Regions from separate parts of the Streptomyces sp. NPDC008125 genome, predicted to be linked through region 2. Evidence: riboswitches for the same ligand, from Rfam matches in the RefSeq annotation. Region 2 holds a riboswitch; each other region holds the start of a gene.

The links. A riboswitch is a leader RNA that binds a small molecule or an ion and turns the genes downstream of it on or off. The one in region 2 is predicted to bind cyclic di-AMP.
Positions count from the first base shown of each region.
Region 1: it holds a riboswitch for cyclic di-AMP, as region 2 does, so the genes downstream of both, ACFZAX_RS23340 (peptidoglycan DD-metalloendopeptidase family protein) here and ACFZAX_RS02165 (peptidoglycan DD-metalloendopeptidase family protein) in region 2, are expected to answer to the same signal.
Region 3: it holds a riboswitch for cyclic di-AMP, as region 2 does, so the genes downstream of both, ACFZAX_RS26295 (NlpC/P60 family protein) here and ACFZAX_RS02165 (peptidoglycan DD-metalloendopeptidase family protein) in region 2, are expected to answer to the same signal.

Region 1 covers NZ_JBIBHR010000014.1:20,041-23,305, reverse strand. Annotated here, with positions in the region: gene ACFZAX_RS23345 (SpoIIE family protein phosphatase) at 1-1,112, shown strand, start outside; cyclic di-AMP (ydaO/yuaA leader) riboswitch at 1,405-1,559, shown strand; gene ACFZAX_RS23340 (peptidoglycan DD-metalloendopeptidase family protein) at 1,571-2,626, shown strand; gene ACFZAX_RS23335 (aldo/keto reductase) at 2,900-3,265, shown strand, end outside.
Region 2 covers NZ_JBIBHR010000001.1:520,962-524,226, forward strand. Annotated here, with positions in the region: gene ACFZAX_RS02160 (FCD domain-containing protein) at 42-737, opposite strand; gene ACFZAX_RS02165 (peptidoglycan DD-metalloendopeptidase family protein) at 992-1,756, opposite strand; cyclic di-AMP (ydaO/yuaA leader) riboswitch at 1,769-1,937, opposite strand; gene ACFZAX_RS02170 (insulinase family protein) at 2,151-3,265, opposite strand, start outside.
Region 3 covers NZ_JBIBHR010000017.1:48,558-51,822, reverse strand. Annotated here, with positions in the region: gene ACFZAX_RS26305 (Scr1 family TA system antitoxin-like transcriptional regulator) at 1-440, opposite strand, end outside; gene ACFZAX_RS26300 (ATP-binding protein) at 668-1,099, shown strand; gene ACFZAX_RS26295 (NlpC/P60 family protein) at 1,208-1,678, opposite strand; cyclic di-AMP (ydaO/yuaA leader) riboswitch at 1,707-1,785, opposite strand; gene ACFZAX_RS26290 (hypothetical protein) at 2,236-3,180, opposite strand.

The DNA of each region.
Region 1 (3,265 bases), on a different contig from region 2:
GTGCCCGGCGCTTCGTGCGGATGCTGCCTGCCCTGCTCATCGTCGGCGGACTCGCTTTCGACATCGCTTCGCCGCCCCGCTTCACGGCGGTGCCCCTGTTCGTCGCCGCCCCGCTCATCGCCGCTCCGTTCGCTTCCCGGGCGGGGACCATCCGGATCGGTGTCGCCTCGCTGACCGCCGTCATCGCGATGCGGGTGTACGTGGGCACCATCGGGCAGATCGTCCCGATCATCGAGACGCTCACCGTCTTCACCGCCGCTGTGCTGGCGCTCGTCATCAACGGCGTCGTACGGCGCGGCAACGAGCAGCTCGCTTCCGCCCGGATCATCGCGGAGACCGCCATGCGCGCGGTGCTGCCCGTGCCGGCCGACCGGGTCGGCGGGCTCCATGTCGCCGCGCGGTACGAGGCGGCGCAGGCGGACGAGTACGTCGGCGGCGACCTCTTCGCCGTCGCGGACACCCCGTACGGCGTACGCCTCGTGCTCGGTGACGTACGAGGCAAGGGGCTCGACGCGGTCGAGGCGGTGGCGGTGATCATCGGCGCCTTCCGGGAGGCCGCCGAGCAGGAGGAGACGCTGGACGGCGTGGCGCAACGGCTGGAGCGGGCGCTGGCCAGGGACGCCGCGCGGCGCGGGGGGCTGGACCCGGTGGAGGGGTTCGTCACCGCGGTGCTCGCCGAGATCCCGCAGGGCTCCGCGACTCTGCGGATCGTCAACCGGGGCCACCCCGAACCGTTGCTGCTCCATGCCGGAGGAGAGCTGGACGTGCTGCGGCCGAGCATGCCCGCACTCCCTCTCGGCATGGCGCTGGGCGTCTGGCCGGACCAGGTGGACGAGTGGGATCTGCCGCCGGGCGCGACCCTGCTGACCTATACGGACGGGCTCTCCGAGGCGCGCGACCGGGCGGGCGTGTTCTACGACCCGGCGGAGCGGCTGCGCGGGCGGATCTTCCCCGGTCCGGACGAGCTGCTGACGGCGCTCACCGACGACGTCCGGCTGCACACCGGTGGCCGCTCGACGGACGACCTGGCGCTGCTCGCGGTCGCCCGGCCGGCGGAGGACCAGCCGGAGCGCCGGACCACCGTGCCGATCGTCGGCCGGGGGGACGGCTGACGCGGTGGTGCGGGCCGCCGTCCCGAGGCCCTTCCGACCTCCCCCGAGGGCGTCGGACGAGTGTGGCGACGTTCCGTAGCAGACCGGTGCCGCTCGATAACATATGACACACCGTCAGAAAAGTCGGGGCGCACCGATTGTCCGCAAGTCGCCCTGTTGAGTGGTGATATGCGGTGGTAAATACCGCCCTGAAGTGGGAATGATCAAGGGGGACGGCTTGGAATCGAAGCCGTCTGTCTATTAACGTTCGATAACGCAGCGCGGTCGTCCCAGCCGTCGTCAGAGACGGCGCCGTGCGCGAGCGCCGAATTCCGCAAGGGAACCGGGGAACCACCTTCTTGGGGTGAATCGGACACCTGTGTCTCGATCAGAGACGTCAGGCGTCCGTAGGAGACCTTCCTGCTCCGAACCCGTCAGCTAACCCGGTAGGCGAGAAGGAAGGAAAGGAGTGCGCCCCCGTGGCGTCCAACCAGCCTGCCCCAGAGGCCCCGTCGCCCTTTGCCACCCTCGACGGTTTCGGCTCCCCCGGCGACTCCGACAAGGCGTGGGAGGAATGGAACCCCACCGAGGATTCCCTCCGCCCCGTCCGCGGCCGGCACCGCGTGGCCAAGCAGCGTGGTCTCGCGCGTAGTTCCACCGTCCTCGGGGTCGGCGTCATCGCGGCCGTCGGTGCGGGCGGCATGGCCACCGCGCAGAGCAAGCCGCCGGTCTCCATCTCTCTTCCCGATGCGCTCGCGGACAACCTCCCCGACGCCACGTCCGTGCCCGGGCTGGGCGCTCTGATCACCGCGGTCGAGTCCCACGACACCCCCGCCCCGGTCGCCGCGGCCGCGCCGTTCACCACCGCCGGGCTCACCACGGCGGAGACCGAGCAGGGTGCCACCGACGCGGGCGAGGCCCTGCGCGCCCGCATCCTCCAGCAGGCCGAGCAGCAGCAGTCCGCCGCCGACGCGGACGCGAAGGCGGCCGAGGAGGCGGCGGCCGCCACCAAGGCCGCCACCGAGGCGAAGAAGCAGCAGGACGAGGCGGAGGCGAAGGCCGCCGCGGAAAAGAAGGCGGCCGAGGAGGCCGCGGCGAAGAAGGCCGAGGCCGAGAGGCTCGCCAAGCTCGCCGCCAGCTACTCGCTCCCCACCTCCGCGTACACGATCACCTCCACCTTCGGAGAAGCCGGCACGATGTGGGCCTCCGGGCAGCACACCGGCCTGGACTTCGCCGCGCCGACCGGCACCCCGGTCAAGGCCGTGCACGGTGGAACGGTCAAGTCCGCGGGCTGGTCGGGCTCGTACGGGTACCGCACGGTCCTGGAGCTCGACGACGGTACGGAGGTCTGGTACTGCCACCAGTCCTCCATGGACGTGGTCGTCGGCCAGCAGGTCAGCACGGGCGACACCATCGGCCGCGTCGGAGCCACCGGCAACGTCACCGGCCCGCACCTCCACCTCGAAATCCACACCCCGGACGGCGCCGGCATCGACCCGATGGCCTGGCTGACCGGCAAGGGCCTCACCGTCTGACGCTCGGCGTATCGCCGAGCCCCTGAACCCCGGCAGCCTTGACGCTCTACCCCCCCAGGACGTCAGGGCTGCCGGTTCTCCGCCCACCCTCGTTTCTCTCCTCCCGCGGTTCTCTCTCCGCCGACGGTTGCCCGTCCGCCCCGGGCACGGGCGCCCTGCGCCCCGAGCACGGACGCGGAGTACGAGCGAGGAGCGCGCCCCGGGACGGCGACCGGCCACGATTCGGAGCCGCTGACCGGAATACGGCCCTCAGCCCGTTTCGTTGAACCCCTCATGACTTCTTCTCTCCGCAAGCTCGGCACGTCCGGCATCGAGGTCTTCCCCCTCGCCCTCGGCGGCAACGTCTTCGGCTGGACCGCCGACGAGGCCGAGTCCTTCGCGGTTCTCGACGCCTACGCCGCGGCCGGCGGCAACTTCGTCGACACCGCCGACGCGTACTCGGCCTGGGTCCCGGGCAATCAGGGCGGTGAATCGGAAACCCTCGTCGGCAAGTGGCTCAAGGCCCGCGGCAACCGCGCGGACGTCGTCGTCGCCACCAAGGTCGGTGCCCACCCCGCGTACCGGGGGCTCGCCACCGGCACGATCAAGAGTGCGGTGGAGGAGTCCCTGCGGCGGCTCGACACCGACTACATCGACCTC
Region 2 (3,265 bases):
GCGCCTGCAATTCTCTCTGCTATTTGTATACGGCGTGATTGTTAATGACGGGCACCCGAGGTGTTTACAGGATGTTGCAAAGTGCTCACCCGGGTCTGTTTCACCGCTCGGACCGGGCGGCGCGGCCGGTGCGCGGCCAGTGAACGCTCCGCGTGCTGCACGGCCAGCCCCCTGGCGCGCTCCGCGTCGCCCCGGGCCACCGCGTCCACGAGAGCGCCGTGTTCGGCCCACGACTCGACGGGACGGACCGGCTGCTCGACGGCGTACATCCAGGCGATCTTGTGCCGGAGCTGGGTCAGCAACGCGATGAGGCCGGGGCTGCCGGAGGCCTGGGCGAGTGTCTCGTGGAACCAGCCACCGAGGGAGCGCAGGTCCTCCCCCTCGCCCCGGCGGGCCCTCTCCTGCCCCAGTTTGACCAGTCCGCGCAGGACCTTGAGATGCGCCTCGGTGCGCCGCTGCGCGGCCCGGGCCGCGCCCAGCGGCTCCAGCAGGAGCTTCACCTCCAGGAGGTCGGCCGCCTCCTGCTCCGTCGGCTCGGCGACGCAGGCGCCGGCGTGTCTGCGGGTGACCACGAACCCCTCCGACTCCAGGGTCCGCAGCGCTTCGCGCACCGGCACGCGGGAGACGCCGTACCGTCTCGCCAGGAGCTCCTCGGTCAGGCGGCTGCCGCGTTCGTAGACGCCCGAGACGATGTCGTCACGGATTGCCGTGCATACCGAGTGCGCGGGAATGCGCATGTCCGAACCTCCGCCTTAATCCCCGCGAAACGCGGCCGATCGAAGCCTGCACCGTGACTCTATTGCAATCTGAGTGAATTTCCGATGGCGTACCGGAATTCGCACATATCTTTTGCCTGCGGAGCCGGCGGCCGGAGGGGTTTCGGGCGATATGCCGAAGCCCCGGCACGGGCCGGGACTTCGGGACGATCAGGAGCGTCCGACGGCGGTCGGACGGCGGAACCGCGGGACCGGACGCGTGGGGCGGCCGGGGGTCAGACGGTGAGGCCGTGGGCCCGCAGATACGCCACGGGATCCATGTCGGTGCCGTACTCCGGGCCGGTGCGCGCCTCGAAGTGCAGGTGGGGGCCGGTCGCGTTGCCGGTGGCGCCGGAGAGGCCGATCCGCGCCCCGGAGGAGACGCGCTGGCCGACGAGGACACCGAGGGAGGAGAGGTGGCCGTACTGGGTGTACGTGCCGTCCGTCATCCGCAGCACGATGTTGTTGCCGTACGCGCCGCCCCAGCCGGCCTCGACGACCGTCCCCGCGCCCACGGCGAGTACCGGGGTGCCGGTGGCGGCGTGGAAGTCGACGCCCGAGTGGCTGCCGGAGGACCAGAGCGAGCCGCTCGACTCGTAGCCGGTGCTGATGTACGAGCCCGCGATGGGCAGGTGGAAGGAGTTCAGGCGGGCGCGCTCGGCGGCGCGGGCGGCGCGGGCCTTCTCCTCGCGGGCCTCCCTGGCCCGTGCGGCGGCTTCCGCCTTCGCCTTCGCTTCGGCCTTCGCCCTGGCCTGGGCCCCACGCTGCTGGGCCGCCGCCTGGTCGGCTATCCGGTCCGCGATGGAGTCGCCGAGCGACACGGCCTCGATCAGGCCTGTCCTGCCGGGCGACGGGACGGTGGAGTCGGCGGCGAGGGCCGGGGAGGCGATCGAGCCGACGACGCCGGTGGCGGCGAGGGCAGCGACGCCGGCGAACCTGGCGGTGGAGCGCGTCAGACGGCCCGGGGCACGATGCGTCCCGGTGGCACGGGTGAACGCCATGGAGGAGCGGGTCCTTTCCTTCCTTCTCGCCTACCGGGTTAGCTGACGGGTTCGGAGCAGGAAGGTCTCCTACGGGCGTTCGCACCTCTCACGAGACGCGGGTGCCCGATTCACCCCAGGGACTTCGTGGGTCCCCGGCTCCCCAGGCTCGCGCCTGACGGGGACTCGGCGATGACTGTCCGGCACCGCGAGTGCGGTACACAGTCGGCGGACAGCCGGATCGACGCTAGGCCGCGGCGCTTTCGATCACCAAACGGACAGGGGGTTTTGTAGCGCATCCCACAGGGCAGACAGCCACTCTTCCTCGCAAAGTGGACAAACACCACGACCCCGGCGGGATCTCTCCCACCGGGGTCGTGGCCGGGGCGCGCCCGGTCGTTCGGTTGGCGGCGGGTCAGCCGCTGACGACCGTCACCTCGCCGATGCCCAGCGCACGGACCGGATCGGCGATCTGCGCCGCATCGCCCACCAGAATCGTCACCAGCCGGTCCACCGGGAAGGCGTTGACCACCGCGGCGGTCGCTTCGACCGTGCCGGTCTCGGCGAGCCGCGCGTACAGGTGGGCCTGGAAGTCGTCGGGCAGCTGCTGCTCGACCTGGTCGGCGAGGGTCGCCGCGACGGAGGCGGCCGTCTCGAACTTGAGCGGGGCCACACCCACCAGGTTCTGCACGGCGGTCTCGCGCTCGGCGTCCGTCAGCCCGTCCGCCGCGAGGGTCCGCAGGACCTTCCAGAGGTCGTCGAGCGCGGGGCCCGTGGACTCGGTGTCCACCGAGCCGCTGATGGCCAGCATCGCCGCACCGGCGGGGCCGGAGTCCTGACCGCCGGCCGTGGAGCGGAGCACCTGGGCGAAGGCGCGCACGCCGTAGGTGTATCCCTTCTCCTCGCGCAGCACCCGGTCGAGCCGCGAGGTGAGCGTGCCGCCGAGGCAGTACGTCCCGAGGACCTGGGCGGGCCAGACGCTGTCGTGCCGGTCCGCGCCGATACGGCCGATGAGCAGCTGCGTCTGCACGGCTCCCGGACGGTTCACGATGACCACGCGGCCGGTGTCGTCCGCGGTGATCGGCGCCACCGGGCGGGGGCTGCCGGCGTCGCCCGACCAGTCGCCGAGGGTGTCGGCGAGCAGGGCGTCCAGGTCGATGCCGGTGAGGTCGCCGACGACGACCGCGACCGCGGTGGCGGGGCGGACGTGGGCGTCGTAGAAGGCGCGCACGGCGGCGGCGTCGATCCGCCGCACGGTGTCCTCGGTCCCCAGACGCGGGCGCGACATCCGGGCGGTGGCCGGGAACAGCTCCTTGGAGAGCTGCTTGGCGGCACGGCGCGCGGGGTTGGCCTGCTCGTGCGGGATCTCGTCGAGGCGGTTGCCCACCAGGCGCTCGATCTCGCTGTCGGCGAAGGCGGGAGCCCGCAGCGCCTCGGCGACCAGGCCGAGCGCCTTGGCCAGCCGGGAGGCGGGAACCTCCAGCGAGACCCGGACGCCCGGATGGTCTGCGTGCGCGTCGAGCGTGGCGC
Region 3 (3,265 bases), on a different contig from region 2:
AGATGGGCCTCCGGTATGCCGTCCAGCGCGGACTCGGTGACCGACCGCGCGTAGTCGGCGGTCTGGAGCAGTCCGGGGACCACCGAGGTCTCCAGCGTCCTCGCGGTCTCGGCCTGCGCTTCCAGGGCGATGAAGTCGCGGTACTGCGGCGGAATGATGCCCCGGTAGGCGTGCCACCAGCCCGTGTCGCGGCCGTCCGCCGACCCGGCCAGTGCCGAGAGCAGGGTGCGCAGTTCGGGATCGACGACGGCGTACGCGTCGAGCAGGCGGCCGACATCGGCCGGGGACACGCCGCTCGCGCCCGTCTCGATCCTGCTCACCTTCGACTGGTGCCAGCCGAGCAGCGATGCCGCCTGTTGGCTCGTGAGTCCCGAAGAGTGGCGCAGACTCCGCAGCTCTTCCCCGAGTTTGCGACGGCGCACGACGGGGCCGTTGCCCATTCCGGTCTCCTTCCCGCCTGGCGGCACGGTCGACCGCTCCGTCGGCCGACCTGGAAGCAAGTGTGCCGAACGTTCGAGCTCCGGTGAGCCGGAGTTCACCGCATTGAGCGATAGATATATGCATATCTCGGCAGATCGTGTCTGCGGGGGGCCCGGCGGTGGCACTCTGGCGCCAGGCACAATCCGGGCCGATAGGGGTCGGCCGGGCGGAAAGGGACGGCGTCGCCATGGCAGATCATCAGGAAGCACATGTCACCCTGCCGAGCGATCCGGTGTCGGTGTCCGCGGCCCGCAGACACGTGGCACGCGTACTCGCCGAGTGGGGCATGCACGACGACACGGATGACGCGGGGAGGATTTTGCTGATCGTCTCGGAGCTCGCGACCAACGCGGTCCTGCACACGCTGGGCCAGTCACCCACGTTCACGGTGCGGCTGGTGCTCGACCGTGACGAGGAACTGCGGCTCGAGGTGTCGGACAGCCACCCCCGGTGGCCCAGACGGCTGCCCCCGGCCGCGCAGCGGGACAACGGGCGGGGCCTGGCGATCATCCGGATCCTCGCCGGGGAGTGCGGCGGACGGTTCGGCGTCACCCCGAACGAGGACGGCGGCAAGACCGTGTGGATCGTGCTGCCCTGGTCCGTACCGGTGCGGAGTTGACGTCGCGCCCGGCCCGGACGGGGCGACCGTGCGACCCGGCGGGGTCGTCGCGTGTCGCCGCGTCCGGGCCGGGCGCCGTGCGTCGGCGGCACGGGCGCCCGGCGTGCGTCAGCGCACCCGTCCGTACCAGACCCGCTTCGTCCAGATCCGCTCCAGCCGCACCACGGCACCGGTCTTCGGGGAGTGCCAGATCTTGCCGTTTCCGGCGTAGATGCCCACGTGGTAGACGCTGCGACCGCTGTGGAAGAAGACCAGGTCGCCCCTCCTGCGCTGTGAGGAAGTGATGTGGCGCGTCTTGTTGTACTGCTGCTGCGCCGTGCGGGGCAGCTTCTTGCCGACCCGCTTGAACGAGTAGAGCGTCAGCCCGGAGCAGTCGAACCGCCGGGGACCCGCGGCGCCCCACTGGTAGGGGGCGCCCTTCTTGGACGCGGCGACCCGGAGCGCCTTCGTCGACTGGGCGGCGGCCTCGGCGTCGGAGACCAGGCCGGGGGCCAGCATGGTCGAGCTGAGGGCCAGAGTGAGGACCGAGGCCGTACCGGCCCGGGTGAGCAGAGACGGGACATGAACCTGCGCAGTCATGCGCAACCCTTCGTCAGCCGCCTGTGAAAGATGACCTGTCGGGTTCGGGCTGGCGAAGTCGCCCGGCCGCGCGTCGCGGCTTCACCCCGAGGGACGGCCGGTTGCCCGGTCGACCCGTTGTGCTCGGGTCCTCCACTCCTGCCGATCCACTCCTGTCGACCCGTCATCCGCTCGGCGGCAGGACTCGGCGTCCGCGCGGACCGCCCCGTCGGGGTGGCGGGGGCTTGTCGTCACACGGATCTTGACCCAGGCCGTGCGTAATTTTCGAGGTGGCAGAGGAAGTCAGTACGGTCGGCCGACGTTGCGCCGGGAGAGTGGGGGAGCGTCCCGCGCGGCCGGGGGCGCGCACCCGGATGCCTCCACCAAGGTTGCTCAGTGCGGCACTTGGGGCATGGGGAGAACGCCGGGAAGCGCAAATCGAGAGAAGGGCGCGACGGACCGAACCCCTGCGCCGAACGAGCGGAAAATCGGATATTCCTCACGGGCGTGTCGCTGGAATCGGGAAACGGCTCCGCTCCTCCGCTCCGGATCCCGACCGGATCGCCGTCACCGGGACCTCAGGAGTCCCTCCGGCGAATCGGGTGGCCGTCCGGGCCCTTGGTGAGCCAGGACCCGTCCCCGAGAGGCTGCATGTCGTAGGAATTCTCGCCGTGCGCCTCGAATGCGCCTCGGACCTCGCCGGACCGCGCGTCGACGCGGGTGTGGCGGAACCACTCCTCCTCGCTCTCCGTCTCGCCGACGACGGTCACGACGATGGTCTCCGGGTCCAGGTAGCCGCCGCCCCATTCCACGTAGTCCTCTTCCGGATCGTGCCCGAGGGCGTCGACGGACAGAGTGAACGCGACCTCGCCGTCCGGGTACGTGTGGACGGCCATGTCGCCCTGAGCATGATCGACCGTCATGAAGTGCCGCCCGTCCGGCGACAGATCGATGAGGACCCTGTCGTCCCAGGGGTAGCGGAAGAGGTCCATCCGCCCACCCGACAGCGATGCCCGGTAGATGACCGATCCGTCCTGCCCCTCGCCCACGTCGAGGAGGATCTCGCCGCCCGCCCGGTGCACGAGCTGGACGCCACCGTGCCCGACCGTGTCCAGATCCGCCTGCGCGAGGACCGCTCCGGTTACGGCGTCCAGGGCGACCCACTGGTCCGGGCGGCCTCGTTCGGCCATGGCGTCGGGCCGGTAGATCCAGACCGTGAGCCCGTCGGACGAGAGGGCGCAGCCGGGCCTGTGTCCGAACCGCTCGTCCGACTTCGGTTCGAACTCCGACCGCCAGACCTCGGCCCCGTCAGCCGTCACGCAGACGGCCGCGTGCAGGGTCGTGTAGAAGACCTGGTGGAGGCCGGCGGGAGCGGTGTGCTCGACGACGTCGTCCCCGGCCGACGGCCGGAAGATCTTGGCGGGCGACAGAGCACCCCAGGTGTCGGCAGCCGGCTGGTAGGCGCATATGTTCCCGCCGACGAGCCGGGTGAGGGGCTGGAGGGGAGCGGTGGAGCGATTCATGTTCAGGAGGGTACGGAACATGATCGGCCGGCATCGCCGCGGCCAGGACCAGGACCAGGACCAGGACCAGCGCCAGGGCCAGGAC